2 regions of the Leucobacter sp. 1207-22 genome follow, and region 2 is predicted to be linked to the other one. Evidence: predicted binding sites of a transcription regulator. Region 2 holds the regulator's gene; the other holds the start of a gene.
What was found. The regulator HspR, encoded in region 2, represses chaperone genes until heat shock. The targets are predictions, from matches to a motif close to AAGTTGAGTCNNNNNGACTCAACTT.
Positions count from the first base shown of each region.

Region 1: a site for HspR is predicted at 5,620-5,644, ahead of FW756_RS01135 (Hsp20/alpha crystallin family protein). Genes of this name have one in related genera too.

Region 1 is NZ_VXCR01000001.1:243,977-260,094, reverse strand. Features, by position in the region: gene FW756_RS01190 (helix-turn-helix domain-containing protein) at 1-3, shown strand, start outside; gene FW756_RS01185 (hypothetical protein) at 3-308, shown strand; gene FW756_RS01180 (Rha family transcriptional regulator) at 320-1,075, shown strand; gene FW756_RS01175 (hypothetical protein) at 1,630-1,917, shown strand; gene FW756_RS01170 (hypothetical protein) at 2,130-2,285, shown strand; gene FW756_RS01165 (hypothetical protein) at 2,266-2,682, shown strand; gene FW756_RS01160 (SAM-dependent methyltransferase) at 2,993-3,550, shown strand; gene FW756_RS01155 (hypothetical protein) at 3,501-4,274, shown strand; gene FW756_RS01150 (hypothetical protein) at 4,274-4,624, shown strand; gene FW756_RS01145 (hypothetical protein) at 4,681-5,052, shown strand; gene FW756_RS01140 (single-stranded DNA-binding protein) at 5,049-5,537, shown strand; gene FW756_RS01135 (Hsp20/alpha crystallin family protein) at 5,671-6,102, shown strand; gene FW756_RS01130 (hypothetical protein) at 6,283-6,825, opposite strand; gene FW756_RS01125 (hypothetical protein) at 7,031-7,366, shown strand; gene FW756_RS01120 (hypothetical protein) at 7,363-7,746, shown strand; gene FW756_RS01115 (hypothetical protein) at 7,871-8,131, shown strand; gene FW756_RS01110 (hypothetical protein) at 8,201-8,425, shown strand; gene FW756_RS01105 (hypothetical protein) at 8,422-8,760, shown strand; gene FW756_RS01100 (hypothetical protein) at 8,899-9,237, shown strand; gene FW756_RS01095 (hypothetical protein) at 9,647-9,847, opposite strand; gene FW756_RS01090 (hypothetical protein) at 9,880-10,044, opposite strand; gene FW756_RS01085 (DUF7341 domain-containing protein) at 10,107-10,781, shown strand; gene FW756_RS01080 (hypothetical protein) at 11,068-11,640, opposite strand; gene FW756_RS01075 (hypothetical protein) at 11,931-12,368, shown strand; gene FW756_RS01070 (hypothetical protein) at 12,525-12,743, opposite strand; gene FW756_RS01065 (cold-shock protein) at 13,301-13,504, shown strand; gene FW756_RS01060 (fatty acid desaturase family protein) at 13,668-14,789, shown strand; gene FW756_RS01055 (GlsB/YeaQ/YmgE family stress response membrane protein) at 15,162-15,425, opposite strand.
Region 2 is NZ_VXCR01000006.1:96,606-112,723, reverse strand. Features, by position in the region: gene FW756_RS11230 (MSCRAMM family protein) at 1-3,090, opposite strand, end outside; gene FW756_RS11225 (hypothetical protein) at 3,249-4,991, opposite strand; tRNA gene FW756_RS11220 (tRNA-Tyr) at 5,160-5,240, opposite strand; gene FW756_RS11215 (GNAT family N-acetyltransferase) at 5,387-5,887, shown strand; gene FW756_RS11210 (transglycosylase domain-containing protein) at 5,968-8,583, opposite strand; gene FW756_RS11205 (glycosyltransferase) at 8,703-9,941, opposite strand; gene FW756_RS11200 (glycosyltransferase family 4 protein) at 10,018-11,277, opposite strand; gene FW756_RS11195 (helix-turn-helix domain-containing protein) at 11,393-11,704, shown strand; gene FW756_RS11190 (class I SAM-dependent methyltransferase) at 11,769-12,956, opposite strand; gene FW756_RS11185 (heat shock protein transcriptional repressor HspR) at 12,941-13,381, opposite strand; gene FW756_RS11180 (DnaJ C-terminal domain-containing protein) at 13,396-14,346, opposite strand; gene FW756_RS11175 (nucleotide exchange factor GrpE) at 14,339-14,944, opposite strand; gene dnaK (molecular chaperone DnaK) at 14,947-16,118, opposite strand, start outside.

The DNA of each region.
Region 1 (16,118 bases), on a different contig from region 2:
TGATGGAAGTGAACCATGAGCTTGAAGACACGTGCGTAACGGAAGAAGCGCTGGATGGGTTCGAAGACCTTCCGCCGATCATGTCTGCACCAAGGTTGGCCGAATGTCTCGAGCTTGACCCAAAGACGCTTGAACGGTGGCGCAAGACATGGCTCACCGGGGAGTGCACGGGGCCGCGGTTCTTGAAAGCACCAGGGACGAAGCTGTACCGGTACTACCGACGCGACGTTCTCGCCTGGCTAGACGCAGGTCTTGTAGAAGAAGAAAAGCCCGTAGCTGGAACTACGGGCCAGAACATAAACGCCTAGGAGGGCAATCAATGTCTGAGGTACAGACTATCAACATCATCGAACACGCGGATGGTGAACTTCGAGTTTCATCGCTGATCATTGCAGGTCGCACCGATACGCAGCACGCTTCAGTGCTTCGAGTCATCCGCGACAACCTGGGCGACTTCGAGGCATTCGGCTTGGTCGGATTTGAAATCGCACCAAGAATGCCTGGCCAGCATGGCGGCGGCGACACCACTTATGCACTTCTGAACGAACAGCAGGCAACCTTGCTCGTCACGTTTATGCGCAACAGCGATGTCGTACGCGCGTTCAAGGTTGAACTGGTGAAGCAGTTCTACGCGATGCGTCAGGCGCTCGCCGCACCGGCAGTCCCGACATCTTTCGCGGAAGCGTTGGCGCTCGCCGCGAATCAGGCACGCGCTCTGGAGATCGCTCAGCCAAAGGCTGACGCATGGGATGACCTCGTGTCTGCATCAGGCAGCTACGCGGTTGCAGATGCTGCGAAGATGCTCTGCCAGGTCGGGATTAAGACTGGTCGAGATCGTTTGTTTGCCTACCTGCACAGTATCGGTTGGATTTACCGCAGACGCGACAACTGGCACGCGTTGCAGTCCGCTGTAGATGCTGGCCGACTAAATCATAAGCCGCAGTATCACGATCACCCAGACTCGGGGAAGCATGTAATCGATGCGCCTCAAGTGCGGGTCACGATCAAGGGTTTGAACGAGCTGAGAATACTGATGCTGCCAGCGATCGTTACCCCGCAGGCGGTCACGACATGAGCGGCATCACCGTATCCCGAGTCGATGTGGTGCAGGCGTGTGCTGGGTGTGAAGACCCGGAGAACAGCCAACACGCTCCCGACTGCGTGATCTAGACCGTCTCTTTCTTAGCCCTTGCGACACAGGGCTAGCTGCAGCATTGCCATTTTCAGGTGATCTGCCCGTTCGAGTCGGGCGCAATGCACTGCCTTACGGCTTCTGGGATACCCCGACGCGGCACGACTCGCAGACGGATTCACCACCAGAACTTTGAGAACTCAATAGCGATACCCAGCCACACATGCTGCTCGATGTGTCATGACGCGTTCACGCTGAATCGCCTGGCGGTGAGAGCGTCGCGGCGTGTGTGGTGAGCCTGAACCTGAGAAGGGGAGAAAGGCGTGGGGTGCACCGGTTTTGGTGCGTGATTCTGCCCCGTGGTGGGGTGACAAATTTTGGCCGTCTTTGTGCGGTCGGTGGTGCGTGGTGCTACGGCGTGACTGGGATACCCGGCGTCGTACAGGGTTCGAATCCCGGCCACCAACGACAGCAGTAACGAGAGAAAGAAGGTTGTCATGGAGTCGTTTTATCGGAGCCGCGCAAAGCAAGCTCGCAAGAGTGCGAAGACGAACACAATGCTCTCCTGGGTGTATGTGGCGATTGCAGCTGTGAACGTTGTCGCAATGGTGTCAGCGCTCATCGCAGGGAAGAACTCTTGGTGGATGAACCTGATCGCTGCCGGGTTGATGGTCTACTGCGTTATTGCTTCGCGCCGGACAAGCGCGGAATTCCGAAAGGCCGCCAAGTCTTGGGATGAAGCTGCTGAGTCTCAGTCGCAGATCGACGCGCTTCTCAAGCCGTAGCGCACGGCTGCTGGTGAGTCTGAGAGGGGTTGTCGGGGTTCGAATCCCCGCATCGGCACGAAAGTCCCACTTCTAGGCGTGGGCGAGCGGGGGAGGCCGCTGACAGGGACGGCCTGAGTATTCGGGCGCACCTAATACAAGCCACGGCAGGGATGGAACGACCCCGCCTGGCACCTCCCACACAAACGTTTCGACACCGGAAGGAGTCGCTGATGACTCACGAACAAGAGTTCGCACACGCTGCGCTCGCCGCCGTGTTGTGGCTCGGCGTCGCATGGAAGTCACGTCGATGGATTTACGAGAAGTGCTGCGCTGGGTTGGCGTGGCTCGGGTTTAAGGAGGAAGTACATGAGTATGACGCGCGATGAATGGGACGAGCAATGCTCACGGTGGCGCTGGCCTGAGGGTGAGAACCTCGTCGTCTACCCGCTCGGTGAAGGCCGTGTTCGTGTGCTTGATGAACGGACTGGCGTCACCTGGCAGGTACTGAAAGAAGAAGTGGACATCGACTCTGGTGTCCCTCAGCTGTTCAGGTCAGCAGCGCGCGACTACTTCAAGGCGCATGAGCCGAAGCCGTGGCATGGGGCGAAGCCAGGAGCGGTGTGGCTCGTTAAGCCTGAAGGGTACCGGGATCCGATGGCGCTGACTGTAATTGAGCGAGATGAGGGACTGTTCTTCCTCGATCCTGTTGATGAGATGTATCAGATCGTGACTGGAGCAATCGATAGCGCTCGTCGTATCTGGCCGGAGGCTGCTGATGCGTAGCGACGTTTGCAATAGCAACAAAGCGATCGTGCCGAAGCGGAGCAAGAAGCACATGTGTGGGAGACGCTTCACGCCATATTCAACCGAGGGCAGCAAAGACTGCCCCAACCGGAAGAAACGGCAGCCTCTTTCGAAAGTGATCGTAGAAATGCAAAACGAAGAGTCTGAGCCCGATCATGACTAGCTGCCGTTGTAAGTCAAGAGCTGGAATCCGAAAGCAGGGCTTCAACTCCCGTAAGGCCGCGTTCAACCATGCACTACGCACCGGACGTGGCCTTTCGCGTACCTACAGGTGCAAACAGTCAGGCAAGTGGCATATCACCAGAACGAGGAGGAATCGATGAAGCCGGTGTTGGACCCAGCGTCAGGAAGTCGAATGTTCTATTTCGATCGCGATGACAGTCGGGTGTTGTTTGGTGACATCCGCTCTGAAGAACACGTTCTGCGCGACGGGCGAGCGCTCTCAATAACCCCTGATGTAGTCATGGATTTTCGTCAACTTCCATTCGAGGACGAGACATTTAAAGTCGTGGTTTTCGACCCGCCGCATTTGTCGAACGTGGGAGGGAAAGCCTGGATCGGGAAGAAGTACGGGCGCCTGGGGCTGAACTGGGGAGACGATCTACGCGCAGGCTTCGCGGAGTGCTTCAGAGTACTCGAACCGTTCGGGATCTTGATCTTCAAGTGGAACGAAACACAGATTCCCGTGTCAAAGATCCTTGCCCTGACTGATGAAAGGCCGTTGATCGGGCACAAATCAGGGAAGCAGATGAATACGCACTGGATCACATTTATGAAAGCGGGAGAGGAGGACAAGAATGGCGAACCCGGAGAAGGACTTGCGCCTGTACTTCAAAGTGCCGAATGATTTTCACCGGCATCCAAAGGTGCGCAGACTCTCAGACGCGGCCTTTCGAACATTCATCGAGATGATCGGCGAATCACGCATCGAAGACAACGATGGCGTATTCACGGCAGAGGACGCCGAGTTCAACTGGGATCCAGAAGTGCTCAACGAGCTCGCAACCTCACACCCGTCCCGGCCACTGATCGTGCACGACGGCGAGCGCTATGTGAATCGTGAGTATGCGAAGCATCAGCAGACGCGTGGTGAGCGTGAGGAGGCTGCTGTGGTTGCTCGGCGGAATGGCGCGAAGGGTGGTCGGCCTCGTAAATCGAAATCGGAAACCCAGGGGGTTTTGGGTGGTAACCCAGATCCTAAGCTGGGTGAACCCAGCGGAACCCAGACGAAACCAGAGTCAGAGTCAGAGTCAGAGTTACATGACTTGTTACTTACTGAGTCAGTCTCTTTAGGTAGTAATGGGCGCGAAAATTTGACTCGACTGACTCAAGAAGAGATCACACGGGCAAAGAACACCGCTTCGGGTCTCAGCGTCGATCTTGAAAAAGTCATCCAGTCGGCTGCGCTGCTCGATCGTTCGTTGAACCATCAGGAGGCTCTGAAGCTGCCGGTGATCATTTTGGCGAAAGCGAAGAATGACCCGAAGCGACCTGCAGCGTATGTTGCGTCCGTGATGAAGAACTCAGAGTTCGAAGTCCAACAGTGGATCGATGAGGAGGTGCTCACCTGATGAACCTTCCAAAGATCGAAGCTGACGCGAGCTCGCACGCCGAGACGATCCTCACCCTGCTCGAATCCAGAGACGGCATCGCCCTCAACAACTTCACCGAAACACTCTCCCGAGACCAAACCAAATACGTTCTTTACGCGATCGGGCTCGGATACATCCGTGAGGTCAGGGCCAATGCGCTCGCCGCAGATCAGCTTGAGGCTGTTGAGCGGGTGTGTGAGGGGTTGAAAGCGGGGAATGTGGAGCTTTTGGATCGGGTGCGGTCGTTGATTGAGGATCGCACGAATCAGGCGGCGCGGGTGGCTGGTTTGCGTTCGGAGTTGTTGCGTTTTGGTGTGAGGGCTGCGTGAGGATCTATGAGCGCACGTTCGAGTGGGTGAAGCTTCCGCTGTCGTTGAATGGGCGCATGCATTTTCAGCAGGCGGGGAAGCTTGCTCGGGAGATCCGGGCGGCTGCCGCTGAGTGGGCGTCCACGCTGCCTCGCATGAGTCGCTGCATCGTGGAGATGGAGTGGTTGGTGAATACCAAGACCAGGCGCGATGACGAGAACCCTGTCGCATCGATGAAGCCGTTCTGTGACGGACTCGTCGACGGCGGACTCGTAGAAGACGATACGGCGCTGTTCATGGTGAAGCTGATGCCACGCATCACCTACCGACCAAAAAAGGAAGGTGCGGCGTGCGTGGTGTTCCGTGTCACTGAGATACCGCCCGCGTTCCGGCCTGACACCGTGCAGGCCATTTTTGATCGATTAACACAGGAAGAAGAAAACAAATGAGCAAAGCAAACTTTGTGATCGAAGGGTTCGCTGCAGAACCGAAGCAGCGAGTCTCACAGTCAGGAAAGCAAATGCTCGACATCTCGGTCGCGCATTCGCCACGAAAGTTCAACAAGCAGACGAACCAGTGGGAAGACGCGACCGATCGTGACGGGAACAAGGTCACGCTGTGGGCGCGCGCCACGTTCTTCGACGACATGGCAGCGTTCCTTGCAACCCAAGTCACGAAGGGAACACTGGTGCGGTTGGAAGGCGAACCACGCTTGAACGTTTACGAGGACGGCGGCGGACGCCCAGCCGCAAACATCGAGATCCAGTTCGCATCACTCGCGGTCGTGCCTTTGAAGCCTCGCCAGGACGCAGGCCACGGTGGATTTAACGCTGGATCAGGTGCCGGAATGAATGGTTGGGCGCAACCAGGCGCGAACGGCACTCAAAACGGATTCCAGGACAGCAGCGGATTCGACGATCAGCAGCCGTTTTAGGGGTGAAGTAGACGCTGGAAATTTAAGCGATTTTTCAGCCATCTTTATTAGCACTCTCAGGTTCAGAGTGCTAATCTGAACTTACTTGAGTCACCGAAGCTCAAGTTTCATATCGGAAGGAGATTGATTCATTATGTCCATGTCTTTTGATCCTTTTGCCGAGATGGAACGCATCGCCAACGGCATGCTCCAGCGCTCCTCAACCCGCGTAATGCCGGTTGACCTATACCGAGACAGCAACCGGTACGTGCTCAACGCCGATCTGCCCGGTATGGATCCAGGCTCCATCGATGTTGATGTAGACGGCCAGGTGCTCACAATCCGAGCGAACCGAACCACCGCGAATGTCGATGGCGTCAAATGGCTCTCCCAAGAGCGGCCATCCGGTGGTTACGTGCGCCAGTTCAGTATTGGCGAGGGGGTCGACTCCAGCGCGATCTCTGCCTCTTACGACAACGGCGTACTCAGCCTCATCATTCCAATGAGTGAGAAGGCGAAGCCCCGCAAGATCGAGGTCCAGTCAAATGCGAAAGCTGATGCCGGACGAAAGGAGCTTGTATCCTAAGTAACCATTTGAATCCATATCGAACGCTCTCCTAAGTAAGTAAAGGTGGGGTCCCTGCTCGGGGCCCCACCTTTGTTTTAGCCGGTCAATCAGAAGTGAACCGATCTTTACTGACTGTCAACCCCGCTCGATTAGGCGGGGTTTTCTTATACCCAGAGGGGCTGGCTGCTAGCTGGCGCCTCAAGCGGTAGGCGGCGCTTGTTTTGCTAGTCCAGTCGCTGAAATCTTTTCAGCGCCCCACTCCTTGACATGGCCCCGCACCTGGGAAATGTGGGTTTCAAGAGTTTCTTTAGAGTACCTGCTGGCGTTAATGTCTTTGTAAACCCGCTCGAATGATCTTTTGAACCAGTCGCGCGGGTCATCTCCGGGCCGCAACGCTGCATGTAGATCCAGCTGAACCAACGCGCTATCAAAGCTTGAGCGAACCTCACGCCAGGCCCTGCCGGTGTGGGTCGCGTCATTGTGTAGCTGTAGATAGTTATCGAGTTCAGTTAGCGCTCGGAACATTGCGAGTGAAGCAGCCCCCCGATCTTCTTTGGCTGCGCGCACTTCTGCCGCTTTAGTTTGTCCAAGGGCAATCTCTGTTGCACTCTTCCCGTTGCGGTATGCCAGCACGCCGAGCCATACCGTCACAAGGATCGAACCTAATGTCAGTGCAAGTCCAACGTATTCGGTCCAGTTCGGATCGAATTTGACGGGGATTTCTTCTACCAGCTCAAGCATGTCTCGCACTATATCCAAGATTGGAGGTTGCTTTGGCGACCCTAGAAAGTTTCAGTCAGTCTCCAAGTCGCAGTGAGCCTGGGCTACATGGCCTGTCTCGTGAGTTTGAACGTCAGGCCGAGCCGATCGGTTTGGCTGACGAGCTCGCGGCGATGATCCCGCCCGTGTGTGAAGCATGCGGGCAAACAATCGAAAGGAAGAATCCATGACCGATAAACTGCCGAGCGAGTTTGAAGGGATCTTGATTGACAACAGCGGTTCACGTCCGTTGATGTCGAAGCCGCCCGAGTTCAAGGCGGCACGCATCTTTGTCGACCGGATCATGCACGAGTTCGAGATCTCTGACCGCGAGCAGGCCGAGCGGATGGCCGACTGGATCGTGAACTTTACCGAACGGTTCGGCGCCCGCGCCGCGCAGCCAATGTTCGACCTCGAAGGCAACGGGCCACAGTGCTCATGGTGCGGGGCGATCTGGCCAATGTGTGGACACCACCACATGAGCGAAGAACTCAAAGACGACGATGAGGAGGAAACCCCATGACGTTTAACCCAACCCAAGCGGATCTCGCTGTGCAACCGACGGAACCCGGACTGTATCTAGACAGGCTGGGAAATGTGTGGCGCCTTCACACGGATGGTGTGTTTGCGATGTCTGGTCGGATCAGAGAGGGAGCTGCCAGCTACGCACCTTTCCAACGGCTGGGTGTTGTGGCTGCTGCTGGTGCCGCACCACAGAAGCCAACGGAAACAAAAACATCCCAAGATTTTGTTTTCACCTCGGTGCAGGTGGATGAAGCGAAGCTCGCAGACATCGCCTACTTTGCTCTCCGCGACGTAGGAGAAGGACGAACTGCATCCGAAAAGCTGTCGCGCAAGATCGCACGAGCACAGGCAAGAGAACTGCGAGGTGGTGCGCAGTGAGTGAGTACAGCAGAAAGTGCCTTAAATGTGGCAGGTTCATGAAACTCGTCGGCGGCTACACGAACGATCATCTTGATAGCTGGGAACCGTCATGGGCTTGCGGAAACAAGCATGGGGGTGAGTCGTGATCAAGTACACACCAACAACTGAGCAGATGCGTGAGTGGTTCTCAGAACCACAGACCGAGGCTGAGGCTATGTCCATTGATGCACACTACGAGAATGCAGAGGCGTTCGATCGTTGGCTTGCTGAGGTTGAGCGTGCAGCCGCAGAGAAAGCGCTCACCGAGATTCGCGGCATTATTGCCGGGCAAGGCTGGCAGCCACTCTGGTTCTTCGACAAGGCGGTCGAGTCGTATCGACGTAACGAAGGAGAGAAAGCATAAGCAGTAAAGAAAAGTGCCGCCTCCTCTGAGAGGGGCGGCACCTGAGACTACTTGTTGATTCTCAGCGCTGTGGCTGCAGTTTCATTCTTACTGCGCTTCGCCTGCTTCTTTTCTTTAGCAGTCATTGCTGCAGGCTTTTTGACAGCCTTCTGGCCTTTGTCTTTGGACATATCGTTGTCCTCTTTTCCGGGCGTGTGCGCCCTGTACGTGACACTAGCCCATCGTCGTGTGAACGCCGCACAAAAGTTACAGCCAACAAAAACAATCGATACTGAACCGAAGGAGAAAGCATGACTGAGGTTGATGTTGCCAAGCTGCGACCGCTGCTCGCAAACAGCTGCGACGAGCAGGCTCACGCCACCATGAACCGAAACCTCAACCGAGTGGTTGAGATCAACGTAGGGCTGGTCAACGACTTAGTGGCTGTGCGAGACGAGCGCGACGAAGTTATCGCGCGGGCTGAGTGTGCTGAGGCAGCGATAGAACGAGCCAAGTCGAAACATCGCAAGATGACTGACGATGACGAGCCGTACTGCCTGACCTGCTACCAATCACCGTACGGGCATGCGCCTTGGCCGTGCCCCACGGTCGCTGCTCTCGATACAGGGAGGGAGAAGAGCGATGAGTGAGCCACAGCAAATTCAGCAAATCGCGATCCACGAGTTCAACAGCCAGGCGCCAGCACTACACCCGTGCCAGTACGGCAATCACCGGCGGGCTTGGCTCAACGCTGGCGGTCAGGCGTGTGGGATTTGTGGGGTGCCGCGATGACCGTTGATATTCGAGCCGCAGCGGAAGCGGAAGCAGCACAGCGTTACCCACCCATAGGTGTAGACCTGCCAGCGATTAATAAGAGCCGCCGATTGCGTCAGAAAGCGTTTGCCGCTGGTGCCGTGTGGGCGCAAGCACAGCTCACACCCACACGAGAACAGATCGCAATGGCACTGTGCTCCATCAGATTCCCTGAGGAGGCTTGTCGTGGCGAACTCGACTGCGAGGAATCCATCGGCAGTCACGCTTTAGAGATCGCTGAGGCGCTACTCGCGCTCTCCGAAGCAACGAATTTGACTACCGAATCCCAACCGCTTCAGGACGCTGCCCGCTAGGCATATTGCTCCAAATTTCGCCGCAAGTTGTGCAATACGAATCAGTGAAATCCTTCATGATCCGACTACGGTCGCGCCTGAACTCAGGATGTTCGCAATATGGCGAACCGCTTTTGACCCATTCTGCTTTTGTCTCGTCGCTGATGAAAAAGTGACTCATGCCACTCAACCTATCCAGGTTCGGGCGGCTTTTCTAGGTTCAAGAATGAGGAGACTGTAAGTGACTGTTGAACTTTAAGCCTCAGCGGAAGAGTATCCAGGTCAGCGGGAAGACGAACTCACTGAATCCGGGTTTGAAGCGCAGCGTCTCGCATCAACGCGAGAGCCCGAGTATCGATGCGTTGAACGGGAAAACCTGGACGATGCTGACGCGATACTCGGGCTGCTGAAAGAACATGCTAGGTAGTGACTAGATCAACCTGAGAGGGTAACCGCCAAGGCCTTCTGAGCTCTGGACGGTCTTCTTATTGTGGTACTCGATCAGTCCGTTGCTGTTCATGATTCCCAGGGCAACGATTCCTGATGGGAGTGGACGGTAATCCACGACAACGCCGCGGATCCCACCGATGACGTGAACATCAGCACCCAGTTCGAACTTCTTTTCATCCATGCCACTCAACTTACCGGGTTCGGGCGGCTTTTCTATACCGTTCGTCGACCTTGCTGATCTGTCATCTCTTCAGCATGTTTACGGAGTGCTGATAACACTGCACCTCGGATGATCGCCCAAAGAATCCAAAGGCCGACGATCACGCCGAAGAGCCAAAATGCGATCCGCCCGATGATAGCAATTGTGAAGTAATCCATAGCAACACCATATCTAGCCCCGGAACTCAACCGGGGCTTTTCTGTACCCATGAGAGGGGAACATGGAAACCACTGAACGAGCCGTAACCCGGCTCACCGAAACACACACTGTGCCAGTGCATGACACGTTCGGGGAATGCCCGCCACTGCTCGAGATGCTGCGAGAAGCACGCTACCCGAACCTTGGGCGTACGCGTGGCGGCGGATCCGGCACCGGTGACATGTTCGACGTGAAAGCCGTCGAAATGTACGAAACCATCGACGCCGGGGTGCGCGCATGGCTCAACCATTACCGACAAGACAGCACCGGTGATCTGCTCGACGCAACCAAACACCTGCACTCAACGTTGAAAGCAGAGGAAGCTGGCGGCCGCCTCAACGAGGCCGAGCGCATGTTCGCCATGTTCCACACGTGGGTGCATCGCATTGAGGATCATTTCGATCCGCCAGGGGAGTACGAGCTCACCGGTGCATGCCCTGAGTGTGGCGCTGAGAAGATCCCAGAAGGGGAAGAACCAGAACCTGGCCAGCCTGACGAGCGCCCGATGAAGTGGGCTGTGCGTATCCAGGTGAAGCCAGGACGTGCGGTGATCCCTGAATGCCATGCGTGCGGGAAGATGTGGGTGACCAGGGCTGATCTCACCGCGCTTGCGGAAGGCATAAAGGCCGAAGTTGAATGGGTTGCGTTGCAGGAACTCACCGGGGAGGTTGTTGACATTCCAGTAGATTCGCACTAACTTTTTTAGTGCGCGGAATACTTGTCGCAAAAATCAGCCACTCTCTTGCAGGGTGGCTTTCGTGTTTCTAGGTGCGTTCTTCTTGTCCGTAAGAACGCACCTAGTCATGTCTTCCATGATGCGTCATGCACTGTTCGTATCGGCCAGTCGTGCCGAAGGAAGAAAACGACACTCTCGCGGTGGATCGGAGAGACGTGGTGCGTTCGCAAGTCGTTGCGCGCAAACGAACGCACCACGCACTGCAGAAGAAGCTGGTAAATACCGAGGCAAAAAGGCGCCCAAGTGCTTACTGAGCGCCGAGGATCATCTTTGCTACTTCCAGCGCTGCGGCGCCATCAAGCTCTGGAAGGTTCTCCCACCTGCCCCCAGAAACTGTGACCTCAACACCTGGAACCCAGATAGTCGTGCCAATGACAGCTGACAAGCCAATGTCGACAGTCATCGAGTAGGCCTGTCCGCCGTTCTCCTTGACCCAATCGTCACTGATGGCCTCGTAGCCGCTCATATTCTCAAGTGGGCTGTAATCGGGCCGCTCGGTAACCTTCGACAGGTTTACCTCGATGGAGCGTGCATTTTCTGGAGTGACTTCCTCGGGCGGAGTGTTCCAGCCGCATTGAACAGCATCTTCTGAAACGTTGTTCCAATCGTATGGAACGAACCCTTCGGTCCATGTCTCAACGAAAGGCTTAATGTCTTCGCATGACTTGATGTCAGCGAATGAGAATTCATCAGAAGAGTTGTTCTGGTTTGCTGAGGTCTGTTCTTTGGTTACTGAAGTTTCCTTGGCGTCAGTGGCGGAGCAGCCTGTCAGAAGGAGTCCAAACGCGCTTGCTGCAACAAGTATTGAAATTTTCCTCATGGCACAAGCATAGGATGCGGCATGCTGAACCCCAACTGCCTTGTGAATAAATCCAGTCGAACACCGAGACATAAACTTCCCGGCCATCGCGTCGGATCTTCTTCCCTATGTCTGCATCATCACCAGCATCAACGCCACACGGCAATGTCGGTGGCGCACTTCACACACTGGATGCCAGGCACAGGGAACCCCACCACTACAAAGGTATGCGAACGTCAATGCGTCCCAGTTGCAATGACAGTGAGACCTGTTGTGAGCAAATCGCGGCACGGCCAGTCATAATGAGAACTATGAAGAAAATCATAGCTGGCGCATTTATTACCGTCATTGCGCTCACAGGATGCTCGACCACCACACCTGAAGGTGCTTCGGCGCAAAACGAGGCGCCTGCAGAAGAAACAGCGCCGCTCAACCTCACTGGAAAATGGATCGACGAAGAAGCTGATGGGGGCACGCAGGTTGCAACTATTACCGCTGACACCATCTCGATCGACTGGGTAAACGAAGCAGAAGGAACCACCGCGGTCTACTGGGTAGGAACTTTCCCTGCACCAGACACCACCGATGACAAATACGACTTCACGTCGACACGAGACGCTGAAGCCACTGCCGCAGCAATGATGGCCTCAACGTCTGACAGCAAGGACTTCAGCTATGAAGACGGAGTTCTGTCATACACCGTCGAAGCAGTAGGCGTCACAAAGACGTTCAAGCTAACGCGAGAGTGACCATCGTTTAAAGAAACCCCCTCAGCCACACGAGGGGGTTTCTTGTTTCCTGAGTTAAAGCGTCAGAAAGAGGCAGTGAAAACGCAAGAACCGTTATGAACGCGAAGATTCGACAGCCTGACGCCTCATCGAGTGATGGTGGGCGTTGCTTCCTAGTTAATCGCCGTCGAAGTTTTCTTCGCGGTGTTTGCGCCTCGGGTTTGTTGTGGCTTTTATGAATAGTTGGACGAGGGAGCGTTTCTTCTCAAAATACGTGCGGCGTTCCAGCTCTCCGTTTGCGTACTGTTCGTCGAGCTCCCGGAGCGTTTCCTTTGCCGCATTCGCGTCGAAACGTGATTGCAGCTCGCCGAAGCAGTTGTCGGATCTGATTTTCATTGTTCCTCCGGTTCGTGGCAATCGGCATGCTTTTAGCGGCAAAGCGCATAGAAGGTGCAGTTTCTCTCGGCGGTGGTGTATAGTTTTAGATTGTAATGTCGTGTTTCTGCTGAACATCTAGTTCAGGCCGACATTCTTACAACCTCTGCATATTTGCGAGGAAGCAAGCACTTGATTGAAGTGATGATGAATCTCACTTCTAGATGTGGTTGCTCGAATTTGATTGGTCTTTTATTTTTTCCCTGCTACCACCGTGGCTTACTCAGACGTATCCTGGACCCAAGTTGATCATGACGTCTACGTTGCAAATAACAGCGGAGAATTTGCTGGCTTTGTCGCGATCGACGACGAAGACAACTTCACTGTCTATGATTCGCACAGCACTGAGCTGGCCCAAATGAGCTCCATGGTAGGGGCATTCGCATTGGTGGAATCTCTAGTCACACATCGTCTACCCGGTGCGGCAAGTTCTAAAAGCCATGCCACTCGTTTTCCCCGGCGGAACTGCCGAGGCATAACTGACCGTCTAGGTCTTCAAACAACGTAAGGAAACAATAATGGCAACAGGAACAGTGAAATGGTTCAACGCTGACAAGGGCTTCGGCTTCATTGCCCCCGATGACGGGTCCGCCGATCTCTTCGCTCATTTCAAAGCAATTAACGGTGCTGGATACCGCAGCCTTGAGGAAAACCAGAAGGTTTCCTTCGAGTCTGAGATGGGTCCGAAAGGTCCCCAGGCAGCCAACATCCAGGTTATCTAAAAGTTTCTTCGAGGCAGCGAAGTGTCAATTCCTGGTACTTCGCTGTCAGGCAAGAACATATGGGTGACCTTGCATGTGATGTGACTTACATTTGACTAAACGGTACTTGCTGAAGCTTGAAACGCTGACTCTGCGTGAAACGCTCAGTGGCCGCCCTTAGGAAATAGGTTCATACATCTCTGACATTCTCGCTGACGCTGTCAGCACACTGGGTCCTCTCCGTAAGACTTTTGCCCGAAAAGAGGATTTTCCGCATATTGCGCGCGCATATACGCGACTCTCTCAGGAGATACGGCAGCTAGGTCTGTTGTCTCGGAGCCCCTGGTTTTACATACTTACGGGATTCTCGATCTTTCTCGGTTTTCTGCTCGTGTTGGCGGCATCAATTATTCTCGGCGAGAGCTGGCTGCAACTCATTGTTGCAGCTTGTTTGGGACTGCTGTTTACTCAGGTCGCATTTTTAGCACATGAAGCGGGACATCGACAGATTCTCACTGCCGGTCCTTCCAATGATGCACTTGCCCGGGTACTCACGGCGTTTGTTGGTATTAGTTACTCGTGGTGGGACTCGAAACATAGTCGACACCACGCTAACCCAAACATGGAAGGTAGAGACCCCGACATTGAAGTCGATACCATTTCCTTCCTGCAACAAGACGCAGCCTCGGCTACCGGACTTCGCAAGTTCATAACCAAACGTCAGGGGTGGCTATTTTTCCCCCTGCTCACGCTGGAAGGTTTGAACCTCTACGGACATAGTTTCCGATATCTATTAACGGAGAAGTCGGTAAAATCTCGCTGGAGCGAGTTGAGCATGATTTTCATCCGAACCATTTTGGTTTTCGTGCCCATTTTTGTTTTTCTGCCACTCGGAATGGCGTTCGCGTTTTCTGGCATCATGCTTGCGGTGTTTGGCATCTATATGGGCGCATCTTTTGCGCCCAACCACAAGGGCATGCCCGTTATTGCGGCGGGAGAGCGTATTGACTTCTTTACAAAGCAAGTCCGCACCTCTCGTAATATCCGTGGTGGCTGGTGGGCGACAATCTTTATGGGTGGCCTGAATTATCAAATCGAGCATCATCTGTTTCCCAGTATGGCTCGGCCAAAGCTTGCGAAGGCACGGCTAATTGTTCAGCGATTCTGCTTGGAGCATGATGTGCCGTACGTGGAGACTTCACTCATCGGCTCATATGCGATTGTCATTCGATATTTGAACGAAGTTGGACTTGCTGCGCGAGACCCGTTTGAATGTCCGATGGTTGCGGAGTTTCGACGCGCTTAGAGGGTTAGAGTCCCAAATTTATAGTGTTGCTACCCCATCTGCGGACATGGCCAGAACAGTTGATTTAGGCGGTCTTACCCATCGGTCTAGCGCTGTGGGGATGTAAAGAATCGTCCTTCGCTCTTGCGTGAGTGAAGGACGATTCTTTCTAGACGACAACATTTCCTGCCAAAGGATTCCTGGATTAGGCAGCGGTTGCAGAATGCTGCTCGCTGTGATTCGGAACGCGTTCGTAATGCATCGTTACCTAACTGCTCGAACGCTTTTCGATCTCGGAGCTACATTCAAAGTCAGCTACCTTCTTGTAGATGCCCTAACAGTCGGATGCGCGTCTTACCTAGAACATCGCGTCACTCATATTCAAATCGGCGTTCAGTTCTTTTTGCGACCCGTGATGAGGCCCCAAATTAGTAGAACGATTATCGATCCGGCAATTGCAAGCGCCCAGGAAGACAGAGACCAGAACTTGTCTATGTCTGCGTTAAAGAGCAACGATCCTAGCCAGCCGCCAACCATTGCGCCTATGACTCCAAGAATGAGTGTTGCGAACCATCCACCGCCTTGTTTTCCTGGGAGAATCGCTTTCGCGATCGCTCCGGCGATCAAACCCAGTAGAACGAATGCCAAGAATCCCATGATCAATCCTTTCGTTTGTTGCACAATTTCACTCCGACGGCTGGGGAATGTCAAGGCATTTTTCGACTGGCTACAAAACTTAGTACTATTGATTGCTTTTGTAAGGAATCGATCATTGCACCCGGCTGAATATCGAGATGGATGCATTTGCTACCGGACTTCACGGATGTTGAAGCTCGGAGCTGTCAGCATTGCCACGTCGCCGCTTGGGTGCTGCAGGTTCAAGAACGAGTAACGCAACTGCGCCCCGCGCTCACCCTTGTTTGGGTAGGTGCGGGGAATTTTGTGCTGATACGTTCAGCGCGATGCGCCGGTGCCACCAGTCCGCACGTCTTCAAAGACACGGGCCATACAAGCCTACTTTTGCGGTGATCTGTTCATACGTGATCCTCTGAGAACGCAACCCAACGCATAAGGACACCCTCAATGGGTGACGTGATGATTTTGGTGATGTGGTGCCGTCTCGGCGCCAAGGAAGAATGTCCACCCGCTACCTTGGCGCTGGCCCTGCCAAAGTCAACTTGAACAATGCTTGCTCCAAGTACTGTGCTTGATTGCTAAAGCCAGGCTTGGAAGCAAAAGATTTATTCATCGTGGCGGAAAGACCAAGCTGATCTGACTATGCATGATTAGTCTCTCTGTTTCAGAGTGACTACAGAGTGTGGCCGTCGCAGCAGCTATAAACAGTTGAGA
Region 2 (16,118 bases):
CGTCCATTCTGAACCGGCGAGCAGCGTCTGACCGCTCGCACCGTCAACCTTGCGCCACGCGAGATCCGGGGCAAGCTGCAAGCCAACCTTCGACGCTTCACTCGGGAGAATCGCGGTGCCGTTCGAGTTGCGGTTTGCGGCAATCGCGACGTTGTTCCAGGCGATTCCGGTCAGGTCACCGTTCTCACCAGCGACCGCTGGGAAGGTGCCGACGAACGCGTCGGCCGGCTTCCACACTCGTGCTCCGAAGTCGATACGAATACCAGTGACATCTGCCCAGTTTCCGGGTGCGGCTGTCGTCCAGTCATCAATGCATCCGCTTGGTGCACTCGTACGGCTTCCGCCGCCGTTGCCTGCGAGCTCGCCGCGGCACGGATTCGTTGATTTGGAGTACTGCACCACAGCGTCAGCTGGGAGGCCGGTCACCGCACCAGTCATGAAGACGTCAAACTGCGAACCACGAGCGTCAGCACCCGGGCGAACACCATGGTCACCCACGCGTGGCAGCAGGTCGTAGACCACTACGTTGCGCATGTCGACGTTGCCAGTGTTCACCACTGGAATGCGGTAGGTCGCAACACCAGTGCGGTCAGTTGAGCCCACGCCCGGAGAAGGAACGAACTGTGCGTCGTGTACGCCCTGTACCTCTTTGTGCGAGCCCATGCCTGGGCCCTCAACAACCGTGTAGGGCTTCTCGGCACGACAGCCAGTGTCAGCGTCAGGACCCTGCACCTTGTTCGCGAAGCTCAAGTCGCCCCAAGTCGTCGACCCGTTCAACACGTTTGGATCAGCGTAGCGACCAGGTGATGCACACACGAGGTATCCCGTCGCAGCTTCAGCGGCCTGGACCAGGGTGTAGTTCTTGTACGTCGCAGCGGGCACGCTGTCCTTAACGCGCACGTCGAAACCGACGGTCAAGACATCACGAATGTTGAGCTTTTCGTCGTAGATCTTCAGGCCGCCACCGGCAGGCACATTCGGAAAATCAACGACGATCTTGACGCGAGTTTTCCCATCAATCTGCACGTTCGTCACCGTGACACGTGGTTCACCGAGCTTCGCGATGACCGCGTCTTCGCCCCGCATCGGGTTGCCTTCGAGTGCAAGGTGCAGCTTCGACGAAGGATCGTAGGCCAGGTTCTCTGGCAAGATCTCAGTGATTGTTGGGGTGAAGGTTCGCTTCTTGTCAGCTTCGTACTCGGAGTACCAAGTCTCGCGTTGAGTAACGACCTCAACTCGCAGTGCATCGCCTGGTTTTGCAAGCGGCTGCGCGTTCTTTTCGTCGATCGTGTCAGCGGTGAGCGGGTTGTACATGCGCTTCACGGTGTAGATGTTCACCGGATCACGCACGATTCGGTTGTAGCCGCAGCGCCCCTCTTGGTTTGAATCGACAAGCGCGCCATTCCGCGTCATCGATCCGCCATTCCACTTCACCGTGTTGTCAACGGTGCAGTTCTCAATGGTCACCCACAGCGGATGCTCTGATGCGGGTGTGACGCCGCGCACAGGTGTTGGTGCGGCGGTACCTGTGGTGAGGAAATGGGGCTGGTAGACGCCATCGGCCACTGCCTGCGAGTTGTCCAGGGGAATGTCGTCACTCACCGTTCCAAAGAGGAACAGCTTGCCCTTGGTACCGGCCTTCACCGGGTTATCTGCGAGCCAAAACTTTGTGATCCACTCGCCGGCAGCCATAGGGATCGGCTGTGCTTCGCTTGCACCATCACAGAAACGCACAGCGGAGTCGCCAACGACGTTCCCCTCTGCGATCGTGCAAATTCCGGTACGACCCTGATTCGTCTGCCAATGCACCTCAAGCTTCGACATGCTGCCGTTTGAGCCGAACGAGATCTGCTTGTAGGCAGGCTTTGCGCACTCAGTGGACTGCGGATCCGTTGGCGACGTCCAACCGCACGGCAACATGTCCATCAGGCTCCAGGTTCCGCTCGCGTTGCCTGTCCCTTCAATGCTGAACTGGTGCAGGTAGCCTCGCACCCAGTCACCATTCGAGCTCTCGGCACCGCGCCAGAACTGGCGTGAGTTCACATTCGACTGTGCATATGAAATGCCCTTTTGCACAGTGAATTTTCCATCAGCACCGATACGGACGTAATGCGAGGTCGATGCCGCATCAGTGAGTTCGGTATTCGGGCGCAGCCAAGGCGTCGAAGTCGCGGTGACGTTATTGGTCTGCTTGATGTGATTGTTCGCAGCATCAGTAAACTTTGTGGCCGGGAAGTTCACGGTCACGAGCATGCTCTTGTTGAACGTTGATGAGTCACACTTCGCAATCCCCATCGCGTCTTCGGATGCAGAGTTGCCGAGGTTCCAAGTCACAGTGTGTGCTTGAGCGTCATACACGCCACCAGAGGACGCAGATTTGAACACGGTTCCTGGTGGCAACTGGTCAACAACGACGAGATCCTTCATCGCCCAGAAACCCGGCTCCTGACAGATGTTTCCATAGGAGGTGAACGACCCGTTTGCACTCCACTGCTTCGGGTACCCGGCACGCACCTGGTACGTGACGTCGCTATCGACGTATGGATCCTCAGCAGGTGCAATCTTCACCTTGTCGACCTTCAGCGCAATGTCTGAGCGGATCACTGCTGGTGCAGAAGTTGCCGATGCAGTGCCAAGGCTTGAGGTGAGCGTCGCGGTCGGGGCGACGGTCGTGCCATCGGGAGTCACCCAGTTCTGGGTCTTGAGCATGAAGGTCACGGTGCCGGAGTTCGAGCCGGTCATCGTGGCTGGCATGTCCCATACGAGTCTGCTTTCGGCACCGCTGCCAACCAGCTGTACTGGATAGCTCTGGCCGTCTACGGTGACAGCGGTAAAGCCCTCGACCTTGAACACCAGATCATCGGGCTGACCGAGTGGTACCGGCACCTCGATCTTGCCGCCGTTACACTGCGGCGAGTTGGTGCTGCCGCACTGCCACAGCACCTCGAAGGTGATGTTCTCGCCTGAGAGCACTTCAGTGTCAATCGGGCGGATCGCAACCGAAACATCACTATCCGCAGCAAATGCCGAAGCACTGAGCCCGGTGCACAGCACCAACAGACTCATGACCCCGGCAATCACCGCGTTCATCACTCTGCTGCGCCGTACATGCCGTCGCTGTGCAGCCATCTTGTCCCCCGCCCCTGCGTTCAAACTAACGAGGCAATTTTTCCCGATAATTGCCACTCAAGGGAAGAGAGAAAGAGATGAAGTTAATGTGACGCGGTTAAGTAAATATTTTTCATAATTTATTTTGCGACAGTGTTTTGCCTACGCGTGAGGAGCAACAGACCACCAGAAACCACTATCAGCACGCCACCACCGGCCAGGAGGTACGGGCTCGGACCGCCCGTATTGACCAGCGCAGCCCAGCGACTGCGGGCGTTAACGATGGTCACCGGCTGTGGGTGCTCACTCGTGAGTACTGAGCGCGCAATCACCTCTGTGCGCGCAGCCTGACCGCTCGGCAGCACATACCCCCGTGGCGCGGCGATCTCCTCAAGCACATAACACCGCTGCGACAGGCCGTTCTCCATCGTGCCGCCGTCACGTTCGTCATCGCCCACCCAGAGTGCAGGAATCTCAATGAGTCCCTGTGCGCCAGAGACCACGATGAAGTCGCTGCCGTCAGGTGCCGCAACGGGAACCAGGTCGGCGCTACTCACACAGTCAACGGCTTGCGAGCTTGCCCAGAGCCGAAAACGCGCACCCGCAATGCCACGTTCGGGATCACTCGCGTCGACTTTCACCGCTTGCACGCCGCCCCACCGTGACCACACCTCGTTCGTCGGGGCGCCTGGTTCTCCGTCACCGTCAAGATCGAGGTCGTTCACGTTCACGTGAGCGGAATTTGAGAACTCCATCGTCGGCGGCAGGCCAGGCTGCGCCGCCTGGATGTCATCCACGCGTGAATCGGCGTCACTTGCCACTTCCGACGGCGGATCCTGCGCAGGATCCGCCGCTGTCGAGCCATCGGCCGCGCTTCCAGCCGAGTCGGCATCCAGCCGCTCGCCCTCAGACCGGCCAAGACCACCTTCACCATCAGCGTCGGTCGCCGCATCTGGCTCCGCTGGCGGAGATTGGATCTGCTCAGGTACCGGCATTGGCAACGGCGCAGGTGGTTCCATGAACATCGGAATCGCAAGCCCTGCCGCCACGGCGAGCACGCCGATGGATGCTGCTGCAGCTCCCGTGCCGACGAGCGCACTGCGCTTCCAATTCTTGTTCACAGCGATCACACCGGCACTGACCATGCCAATGACCGCAGCCTGCTCGACGAACCGCTTCCAGCGGGAACGGCACGCCTGGCATCCCTCGAGGTGTGCTTCGGCCTCACCTCGTCGTTTGCCGTTCTTTTTACCCCAACGAATCTCGCTAAATTGGGCGACGCACTTTGCGCAATCGCCATTCAGTTCGGCCGGTGGATGCATGCGTTTCAGCCACGACTTCCGCAGCCCTTCTTTTGCACGCTTGAGCAATACCGACGTCGAGTTGGGTGACATCTCGAGTTCAGCAGCCACGTCCTGCACCGAGCGCCCGCCAACCTCAACTTCGAGGATCACGTAGTTCCATCGCTCAGGAAGATCACGCAGAGCCGCTGCCGCTGCAAGCTGCTCTTCACGTTCCGAGAGCAGCACATCGTTCATGGGTGCCGTGGGATCAATCACCACGTCGAGATCTTCGGTGCCTACTGTCCGTTTTTCCACGGTCCAGTGCTTGGAGAAGCCGGTGTTGATTGTTCGAAAGAGATAGCTACGGAAGGAATCGGTTGGCCCCTTACCGCGTAGGAGCTCGCGGTATACCGCGTCAAATGCATCAGCAACAATGTCCTCAGCGGCCTGCGGGTCTTTCCCCTTCGCCCACCGCAAGGCAACCTCGTGATGCCGTTCCCAGAGCACAGCAAGCGGCCAAGCATCGCCCTCGCGGATCACGTCACACAATTCGGCGTCGCTGAAGGCCGCCTCAGCATATCCGAGATCTTCTATCGCCACAGCTGCTCATAGTAGCAATTGACTATGACCGCGCTGCAAGGTTACACAGGACTACCAACGCGTAAGCACGACAGCAGCGCCCACTCACGAGCAAGAGCGGGCACCACCGGGCGAAGACCGGCATCAAACAGAAAACCCCGGTTCCGAAGAACCGGGGTTTTTACCCTGTGGCGGATGCGAGATTCGAACTCACGTAGCTTGCGCGGCTGATTTACAGTCAGCTCCCTTTGGCCGCTCGGGCAATCCGCCAGGTTGAACGCGCGAACGCGAACAAGCATTAACTTTAGCGGCTTCCTCCCGGAAATGGGAAATCGAAGCCAGCATTTTTCTCACTCGGCATGTCGCGCACGACCAATGTCCGGCTGTTTGCACCACCGCCATGGCAGAATCGGCGCATGACACCAAGCAATCGCCAACTCACCTCTGGCCTCACCCTGCATACGGCACACGGCGTCGACGAGCTCCCCCCAGCAGCGCTCTACGGCATCATGCAGTTGCGGCAGGAAATCTTCGTGGTTGAGCAGAATTGTGTCTACCTCGATGCTGACGGTCGAGACCTCGAACCGACAACCATGCAGCTGTGGGCGGTCACCGAAGAAGGCACGATCGCCGCGACGGTACGCGTGCTCGACGAGTCCGGTGAAGAGCCAGGTCTCGTCGCTATCGGACGGGTTGCGACCGCACCTGAGTGGCGCGGCAAGGGTGCTGCGGCAGATCTGATTCGTGAGGCGCTCGCACTCACCGATGGCTCCCCCGCGATTTTGCACGCTCAATCGCACCTTACTCACTGGTATGCACGGTTCGGATTCGTCACGTGCGGCCCAGAGTATCTCGAAGACGACATCCCGCACACTCCCATGCGACGTGAGGCGACCGCCTCCGCACGGCAAGACTGAGTGGGCGGATCCGCGCAGCTCACAAGCAGCAAATGTAGGGGCGGCCCCGGGAAATGCATCCCGGGGCCGCCCCTACTGTGTCAGTCCTGCTTTTCCTCAGTGGCGCAAGCAAGCTTGATTTTTACCTTGGACCCGCTCTTCACCGCGGTACCTGAGGCCGGATCTACGCTCACAACCTTGTTCTTACCTGGATCTGGCTTGTCGCCGGTCTCGCAAACGAACTCGGCGTTCAGGGAGACGGCCGCGAGTCGTTCGCCCGCAACGTTTCCGGTCACACCAGTGAGCCCGTCCGGCACCTTTGTCATGTTGCCAGAGCTCTTGAAGAGCGTGATCGTCGCACCCATCCATGCGTCGCCGCCGGCACCTGGATCCGTGCGAGCCACGAGACCACGAGCGAGCTCAGAGTCGGTGTCACCACCGTCAGCCACGGTGAAGCCCTGCGCCTCGAGGATGCGCGTCGCCTCTTCCACGGATTTGCCCTTTACGTCAGGTACGGTAACCGCGGTTTGACGGAGAGCCGACTCACTCGGTGCGGGGAACGCCTCTCCGCCGTAGATGTTGTCGGCGACCTCGAAGATGCGGGGCATGATTGCGTGACGCGAATTGTTGTAGCCGTAAGGAATCAGGCTGACCTTGCCCTCGACGTTGCCCACCCAGACCGCGGTCGAGACGCGCGAGCTTGACGCAATGAGCCAGGTATCAACGTAATCATCCGTCGAACCGGTCTTACCGAGGTGCGGAACGCCGATGTATGACTGAGCAGAGCTTGCCAAACCACCGTTCACGGTTGCTTCAAGCGCGTATGCCACACCAGCTGCGACCTCGGGTGAGATCGCCTCGCGGCAGTTGCCGCCGGTGAATTTCATTTCTTTACCATCAGAGTCGGTGATCTTTTCGATCGGGACCGCGTCACACACGGTGCCGTCGCCAGCGAATGCCGCGTACGCGTTCGCCATGGTGACAGGTGCGACCTCATCAACACCCGCGAAGACGCCCGAGGGCACGCGGGTCAACTTTGTGGTTCCGTAGTTGTCGAGATCTTCGTTCGTCATCGGAGCAGCACGATGCACGCCGAGCTTCTCTGCAAGATCGAACGTGTCACAGAGGTCCATCTCTTGCTGCATCGAGATGAAGCCACCGTTGACCGACCACTGGGTTGCCGTCAGCACCTGCTGGCCGCCCTTGTATCGGTTGTCATCGTTCTGGAAGCCGAACGAACCGTAGCCGTACACACCGTCGGGCATGCACTTTGCGCTGAAGGAGCTTTCTTGCACGGTACGTGCGTCAACATTCACGCGGTCTCTCACCGAGTGACCAGTGCGGATCCACTCCGCGAGCGTAATCGGCTTGAACGTCGAACCAACCTGGAAGCCGCCAGACCCACCGTAGTCATAGTCCGTGTTGTAGTTGATACTCGTGTAGCCCGGGTTCGCTGCGAGAACGTCTGGGTCCTCACTAAACGGACGGTTCTGAGTCATCGCAAGAACTTTGCCCGTTCCCACCTCAACACTCACCGCGGTCGCACCAATTGAAATGCCGTCCTCGATTGCGGGAACGTTGTCACGCACGGCCGAGGTCGCCGCTGCTTGGAGCTCAGGGTTCACCGTAGCGATGATCTGCCAGCCGCCACGGTTGAAGTTGTAGTCGCGCTCCTGCTGAGTCGCGCCGAAGTTCGGGTCGTTCTGGATATACCGCTGCACGTAGTTGCAGAAGCTACCCATGCCACGTGCTTCTGCCGCAGAACAACCAGCCACGCGAGGCGTGATGTGAGGCTCAACCGGAGTTGCAATGGCCTCTTCGTACTGAGCCTCGGTGATGCGGCCGTGCTTGTACATCGAGTGCAGCATCAGGTCACGACGCTCTTTGTTCGCCTCGAGGTTGTCGGGGTCGTCGATCGCGAGCGCGTTCGGGGCATTCACGATAGCTGCGAGGCTTGCAGCCTGAGGCAGCGTGAGATCCTTCGCAGTCGTGTTGAAGTAGTAGTGTGCAGCTGACTCGATGCCGTACACGCGGTTACCGAACAGTGCAATGTTCAGGTACCCCAGAAGGATCTGATCCTTCGTGTTCTTCTTCTCAATCGAGATCGCGTAACGCATCTCCTTGAGCTTGCGCTCGACGGTCTGCTCCATCGCATCCTCGTACGCTGCCTCACGGTCAGCCTCGTCTGCGTGGGCGAGCGACTCCTGGATGAGTACGTTACGCACGTACTGCATCGTGACTGTCGAAGCACCAGAGAAACCAGAGCCCGCGGCGTTCTGCAATACTGCTCGGCTCGCAGCAAGCACGTCGACACCGCCATGGGTGTAGAAGCGCGGATCCTCCTCAGAGACGACCGCGTCCTTCACATACTGGCTGATCTCGTCCCACTCAACGACCTCGCGGTCCTGCGAGTAGAAGTCAGCGACCTTCTCAAGACCGCCCTCAACGTTCGGATTCTTCGCGTAGATCGTCGATGGCTGAGGGAGCGTGCCTGGATCAATGTGTTCCGGCAAGTTCTCGAACAAGCTCACTGCTGAAGACGCAGCAAAACCGCTCACTGCGACGACTGGCGTCACCGCAGCTGCCACAAGTACACCGGCAACAACGCTCATCGCAATTGCACCAAATACGCCGCTGATCTTGCGGCCGGTACTCGTGGTCACGGTGCGCGCGCGCGAGCTTTTTGCGCGCGTTTTCGTAGGCCTCTGTTGAGTCATACCCTCCAGATTAGGCCACGGAGCTGACGATCAGCTTCTGGCTGACTGAGAAAGTTCGCCTGCGCCGTGAAGATTCTGGCAACAGCGAGGCTCCGATCCGCGCTCCGTTGCGCAACTCGTTAGTGCTTCGCAGGAGATGCGAGATCTGCGGGGTCAGCCCCGCGATACAACGCCTCAAAGGTGTCGAGCGTGCGATCAATGTCGTGCACCTTGACCGCTTCGAGGGACGCAAGCTGCATCTTTTCGTACTCGGCTGGCGACGCAGTAAACACCCTCGTGAGATAGTCAGCAAGTTCGCGATCGTTACCAGGTTGGAACAGGAAACCGTTCTTCCCCTCATCGACGAGGTGCGGCAGCGCCATCGCGTCAGCCGCAATGATCGGCAGACCGGAGGCCATCGCTTCCATCGTCGCGATGGACTGCAACTCCGCGATCGAGGCGATCACGAAGACACTCGCCTCAGTGAGGTTCCGTCGCAGTTCTTCGTCAGTGACGCGACCAGTGAAATGCACGCGGTCTTGCAGGCCGAGCTCTGCAACGAGCTTTTCAAGGTTCTTGCGCTGATCGCCGTCACCAACGATGGTGAAGGAGGCGTTCAGGCCCGCATCGAGGCGACCGAGCGCGCGAATGATGACATCGATCTCCTTTTCCTGAGTGACGCGACCAACAAACACAATCTTGTTTTCTGAGCGTGGGCCCACGACAGCCTCATAATCAGCAGCACGCAGACCACAGCTCACTGGCAGCACGCCACGGCGCTCGGTACTGCGCTCGAGGAAGTCAGCGGCACGGCGGGTAGGCGTCGTGACCGCGCGAGCACGACGCAATACCTTGTCAGCAGCTTTCCAGCCCCAGCGCACGAACGAGCGCTTGGCAATTGGCGGGAGCAGGGTGAAGTCGAGCACGTTCTCGGGCATCACGTGGTTCGTTGCCACGATGGGGATACCGCGCTTTTCGGCTTCCTCGGAGACGCCCTTACCCAACACAATGTGTGACTGGATGTGGATGACATCGGGCTGCACCTCATCAAGCACGACCTTTGCGTAGTGCCGTGCACGCCAGGGCAGCACGAACCAGAGCCAGTCGTGCGGGTACCAGCGGTAGCTCGGGATGCGGTGCACCGTCATCGTCTCGCCCTCGATCGTCTCGACAAAGCGGCCCTTGCGCTTGTACGAGGCAGAAGGCGCGATGACATGCACGTCGTTGCCGCGCCGCACGAGTCCGGCAGAAAGTCGCTCAGTGAACCGTGCCGCGCCGTTCACGTCGGGCGAGAACGTGTCACATGCCTGCAGGATCCGCAGCGGTCGCTGGTCTCCCTTCACAGGCGCAGTTCCGGCGTCGCTCGGTGTAGTTCCCACGGTTCTCACTTTCAGTACATGAGCGGATGCTCACGGTTTCACTACTTCAAGCTTACGAAGCTAACAGGGATTTTTCCTACGCCGCTCGGCAACCTGCCTGCAAGATTGCTGCGATTCCTGCTGCGTGGGCGCTGCCCTGTCGGTCGCGTGCATATGCTTCAGCGGCCTGACCGGCGGCGTCAAGCGCGCCACGATCGATTGCGAGACCGATAAGCACGTTCGCAAGCGCTGCCGCGTCGCCAGACTCGGTTCCGTCGCCCGCCGCGTTGATCGCAGCTTCGCCAAACTCACGTGCAAGCACGGGATCACTCACGATCACGGGACGCTTACGCGCACAAGCCTCTAGCGCGATCATCGGCTGGTTGTCGAATCCGAGCGATGTCAGCACGACGGCGTTGGCGCGTGAAATAAGCTCGCCAACTTCGTCGCTCTCAAGCCGTCCGTGATAGGTGACGCCCGGCTCAAACTCGCCATGGCCACCGGCGATATCGATGTGAATGGCGTTCTCTCCAGCGCCGGCGCTCGCAAGGCCAGCCCGCGCGAGGCGGATCCCCTCAAGTACCACTTCAATTCGCTTTTCTGGCGCGAAGCGACCCGCCCAGACCAGCCGAAGATGGGCTGTGTCAGGCGCGTGGGGTTCACCGTCGAGCCCGTCGACACCGGCCTCTGGCGTAGTTTCTGAGACAAGCGGCTGCACGACATTCGACAAGGCATGTACGTTCTCAACCCCGGCAATACGTAGCGCGTCAGCCTGATGGCGTGACGGCGAAATGACCGCGTCCGCTTCGACTGCCAATCTGTGGGTCATACTGCGGAGGGCATTATTGATGGTCGTGCTGCCGCGGAACTTCTGCTTTCCAGGCAGCCCGGTCAGCGTGCGGTGGAACGCCGTCACCACGGGAGCGACCGGTGCGAGTGCCTTCGGCGCATCCCAGAAGTAGGTATGCACGGTGTGTAGAAGTGGAACATCCAGCTCTCTTGCCGCTTCCAGCGCTGCTGCCGCAAGGGCAAATTCCGAGTGCACGATGATGCCATCAATGTTCTGTTGCTTGCCGAGCTTCACAAGCGCACGGCTGAGTCGGCCTCGGGTCGGCAGCATTGGCAAGTCGAGACCGGGCAGCGTAAAGAGCACTTTGGGGTCGCGAGTCGCGAGGTTGGTTGGGCGATCCGCCCGGAACGTCTGCGTGGCATCTGGCGCTACAACAGTCACGCGCCAACCAGCATCTGCAAGCGCCCGGGCTTGTCGCACGAGCGCGATCTGCGCACCACCAAGATAGCTCAGTGAGTAGTCGCACACGATCATGACGCTCGGTTCCGGGTGCAGTGAGTTGCTCATGCGTTTCATCTTCCCACCGCTAGATGCGGAATTCGCCATACGCTCGCACTAGGTTATTTTTCCCTAGGTGTAAAGACATTGGTGTTATTTGTTCAATACGGGCACTCTTGGGTACGTGCCCAAGATCCACTCACAGGCCGCCGTTCAGATCGGCGTCCGCATGCGCACTGCGCGCCAGGCGTTTGGTATTTCTCTCGAGGATCTCGGTGAGCTCGCCAATATCAATTGGACGACAATCGGCAAGATTGAACGCGGGGCCTCAAGCCCCACCGCTGAGACTCTCGTGCGAATTGCCTCTGCCCTCGAGATTGATCCCGCAACGTTCATTACCGGGATCACTTCAGATTTGTACGGGCCAAGCACACATCAGGTCACCGCACGTGACCTCATCGATGAGCGCGCCCGCAAGGCCACTGAAGAGCAATAACGAGCCGGTCAGTTCACGTCACGAAGTGCATGAGACAGCGAGCACGGTTCGCTCATTCGCGTCTTCACTGGGCGCGGATCGATGACAGCACGGTAAAGGTTTTGTCTCTCGCAACCTGACGGGTTGTCCCAATTTGACGCTCCACGAGCGGACGGTACCGCATGTGTGAATTGAACACGATGCGTAGCTCGCCGCCGGGCGCAAGCGCGCGTGCGCATGCCTTAATGAGCCGATGCGCCACCTCAGCATGCACCGTTGCACCGGTGTGAAACGGCGGGTTCAACAGCACCAGATCAGCCCAGCCGTCTGGCACGGCCTCCATGCCATCAGCACGGTGCACCGTCATTCGATCCGCGATGTCAGCCCCCGCACGCTCCGCAGTGAGTGTGGTCGCCGCGACAGCGGCCTGCGACTGGTCGGTCGCAATGATCTCAGCCTCGGGGTACAGCAGCGCAGCAGACACCGCGAGCACCCCGTTCCCGCAGCCGAGATCGACAATACGTCGGGGCGTGGATCGCAGCGAGGCACTGCCAGTGTGCTCAGCACGGAGGCCGGCGAGCAGCAGGCGACTGCCGTGATCAAATGTTGGCCCACCGAAGGTCGCCCCAAACGACGCAAGCTCAAAGCTGAGTTCTGGGTCGCGGCCCCATCGAGGGAACGCAACACCTGCGGCATCAGCCCGAGGTTGCGTCGCCGTCAGCACTCGTGCCTTACGCACGCCACGGCCAGCGGAAACTTCACCGAAATAGCGAGCAAGAATGTCATTCATAGAACGGGACATATGCTTGTCGCGACCACCGGCGAACACTACGACATCTGGAGCAGCTTCCGCAGCAATCCACGCAGCAATCTCGTCAAGCGCATCGAGAGCGCGCGGAAGCTGCAGCAGCACCACACGCGCACCTGCGAGCAACGCAGAATCGAGCGAGTGCGACGTGTAGACCTCTCGGGCAGTCGCACCAGTGAACCCAAGACGCTCTGCGTTACGCGCGAGCGCCCGTTCGCCGAGCACCGGGTCCTGATAGGTACGAATCCCGCGCTGCCCTGAGACCTGGGCAGCACCGAGCGTTAGCGCGCCGTGGCGGTCACCAATCACGACAAGTTCGCCCGGAGCCAGACCGCCCAGATGTGGCGCCGCGGTCTCAAGCAGGAGGTGATCCGCCGCGTCATACGCGAAGAGCTCGGGCGCGTCCACATCTGGATCGCGCCCGAGCATCGCAAAGCACTCGTCGAGCGTCATTCGCTCTTCCACACCACTCCTGGCTGCCAGACCATGACGTCGGCATTTCGCTTCGTACGGGTGCCACGCTTGAGCGTGACTGCCGCGCCAGCAGAGCCCGCAGCGAACACACGTCGCTCAGGGCGCTGCATGCGCTCCTGCGCGAGCGCGCGCTCAAGATCGTGCACCTGGTCTTCAAGGTCTCGCACGCGGTCCTCCAGCTGGAGAACGCGGCGAATCCCCTCAAGACTCAGCCCCTCAGCAGACAGACGAGCAATCGTCTGCAGCTGCGAGACGTCGTGCAGCGAGTACCGCCGAGTGTTGCCCCGGGTGCGCTGCGGCACTACGAGCCCAATGCGGTCGTATTGCCGCAGCGTCTGCGGGTGCATCTCAGCGAGTTCGGCCGCACCCGCGATGGGGAACATCGGGGTGAAACGATCAATCTGCGGGTTTGCCATTGTTCTGCCTTGCCTTAGCCGCGCGCCCGCGCGAGGAGGTCCTCACGCGGATTCTCTGCGGGTTCAAGGTCGCGGAACGCTGCAAGCGCTTCCTTCGCTTCGTCACTCAAGTGCGAAGGAACAACCACCTGGATCTCAGCGAGCAGGTCGCCGGTCCCCTTCGAGCTATTCACGCCACGGCCCTTCACGCGCAGCACGCGGCCACTCGGGGTGCCTGGCTGCACCTTCAGCTTCACAACCGACCCACCAAGCGTCGGCACCTCAACGGTTGCGCCAAGCGCAGCCTCAGTGAATGTGACAGGCAGCTTGAGCTTGAGGTTCAAACCATCGCGCTCGAAGACGGGGTGCGGACGAACGCTCACTTTGAGCAGGAGGTCGCCTGCAGGACCGCCGTTCGGGCTCTTCTGGCCTTTGCCGGCAGCGCGGATCTTCTGGCCGTCGCTCACACCAGCTGGGATCCGCATTTTCACGGGTCCATTTGGCGTATCGAGTGTGACCGTCTTGCCCTGCGCTGCAGTCTCAAAGTCGAGCGTCGTCGACGCAGTAATGTCTGACCCCCGCTGCGGACCGCGCGGAGCGCCACCACCGAACATCCCGAAGATGTCCTCGTAGCTCTGGCCGCCACCGCCGAAGCCTGCGCTTCGGCCGCCACCGCCACCAAACATGCCGCCAAAGACGTCCTCGAAGCCCTGACCACCATGGCTGCCCGATGTGAATCGTGCGCCACCGGCACCCATTGCTCGAACCTGGTCGTACTCTGCTCGCTGTTCAGCGTCAGAGAGCACCGAGTATGCCTCGCTGATCTCTTTAAACTTCGCCTCAGCCGCCGCATCTCCCGGATTTGAGTCTGGGTGATACTTTCGCGCGAGCTTGCGATAGACCTTCTTCAGCTCTGCGTCGCTGACATCCTTCGAGGTGCCAAGCGTCTTATAGAAGTCTTTATCTAACCAATCTTGACTAGCCATCAGCTCCCACCGCCACCGCTACCTTCGCGGGGCGCAGCTCAACGTCACCGATTCGGTATCCGCGCTCAACCACGTCAAGCACGGTTTCACCCTCGGCGCCGGGAACCGGCACCTGCGCGATTGCTTCATGGATCTGCGGATCGAAGGTTTCACCCTTCTCGCCGAAGCTCACAAGCCCAACGCGCTCAAGCGTCGAACGGAGCTTCTGCGCGATTGCTGCGAACGCGCTGCCCTCAACGAGGTCACCATGCTGCTCAGCACGATCAAGATCGTCGACCACCGAGATGAGCTGAGTCACGACGGCAGCGGTTGCGCGCTGCTTGTCGATCTCAACGTTTGCCTCGGTGCGCTTGCGGTAGTTCGCGTACTCCGCGGTGAGACGGCGCAGGTCCTCAAGATACGAGTTCTCTGCGTCGTCTGCAGCATCTGCAGCAGGAGCAGACTCGTCAGCGCCTGCGGCTGCGTCAGTCTGCTCAGCGTTCAAGATGTCCTCAACAGTCAGGTCGTCCCCCTGATGCGGCTGAGGGCCGGATGCATTCGCCTCCGGCCCCGCCGCCTGGGGAGCCTCACCGTTGTTGTGCTGCTCCTCATTCGTCATGGTTACTTCTGCTCCTCGTCGTCTTCAACGACCTCTGCGTCTACGACGTCCTCATCAGCGGGAGCGTCAGCCGCATCAGCGGTCGGTGCTTCTGCCTGTGCTGCAGCGTAGATCGCTTCGCCGAGCTTCTGCTGGCTCTCGCCAAGCTTGTCAGCCGCGGTCTTCACTGCTGCGTCGTCTTCGCCTGCGAGTGCCTGCTTGAGAGCATCGAGATCGCCCTGGACCTCAGTCTTGACGTCTTCAGGAAGCTTGTCTTCGTTCTCGGAGATGAGCTTCTCGACCGAGTATGCGAGCTGCTCAGCGTTGTTGCGCTGCTCAGCTGCCTCGCGGCGCTGCTTGTCTTCAGCTGCGTGCTCCTCAGCCTCGCGGACCATGCGCTCGATGTCCTCCTTGGAGAGGGTCGAACCACCCGAAATGGTGATGGTCTGCTCGGTGCCGGTGCCCTTGTCCTTCGCCGAAACCTGAACGATGCCGTTTGCGTCGATGTCGAAGGTGACCTCAATCTGAGGCACGCCGCGCGGAGCCGGAGCAATACCGGTCAGCTCGAACGTACCCAGGTTCTTGTTGTCACGGGTGAACTCACGCTCGCCCTGGAACACCTGGATAGCAACCGAAGGCTGGTTGTCATCAGCAGTAGTGAAGGTCTCCGAACGCTTGGTCGGAATAGCGGTGTTGCGCTCGATGAGCTTCGTCATGATGCCACCCTTCGTCTCGATACCGAGGCTCAGGGGGGTCACGTCGATGAGCAGAACGTCCTTACGCTCACCCTTCAGCACGCCTGCCTGCAGAGCTGCGCCGATTGCGACGACCTCATCAGGGTTCACACCCTTGTTGGGCTCCTTGCCACCGGTGAGCTTCTTCACGAGCTCGGTCACAGCGGGCATACGAGTCGAACCACCAACGAGGACGATGTGGTCGATGTCGCTGACCTTCTCGCCTGCTTCCTTGATGACGTCCTCGAAAGGCTTGCGGGTGCGCTCAAGGAGGTCCTTGGTGAGCTCTTCGAACTTTGCGCGGGTCAGCGTCTCGTCGAGGTTCGCAGGGCCGTTCTCAGTGAGCGAGAGGTATGGCAGCTGAATCTGGGTGCTCATCGAGTTCGAGAGCTCCTTCTTCGCCTGCTCAGCAGCTTCCTTCAGACGCTGGAGAGCGATCTTGTCGCCAGCAACGTCAACAC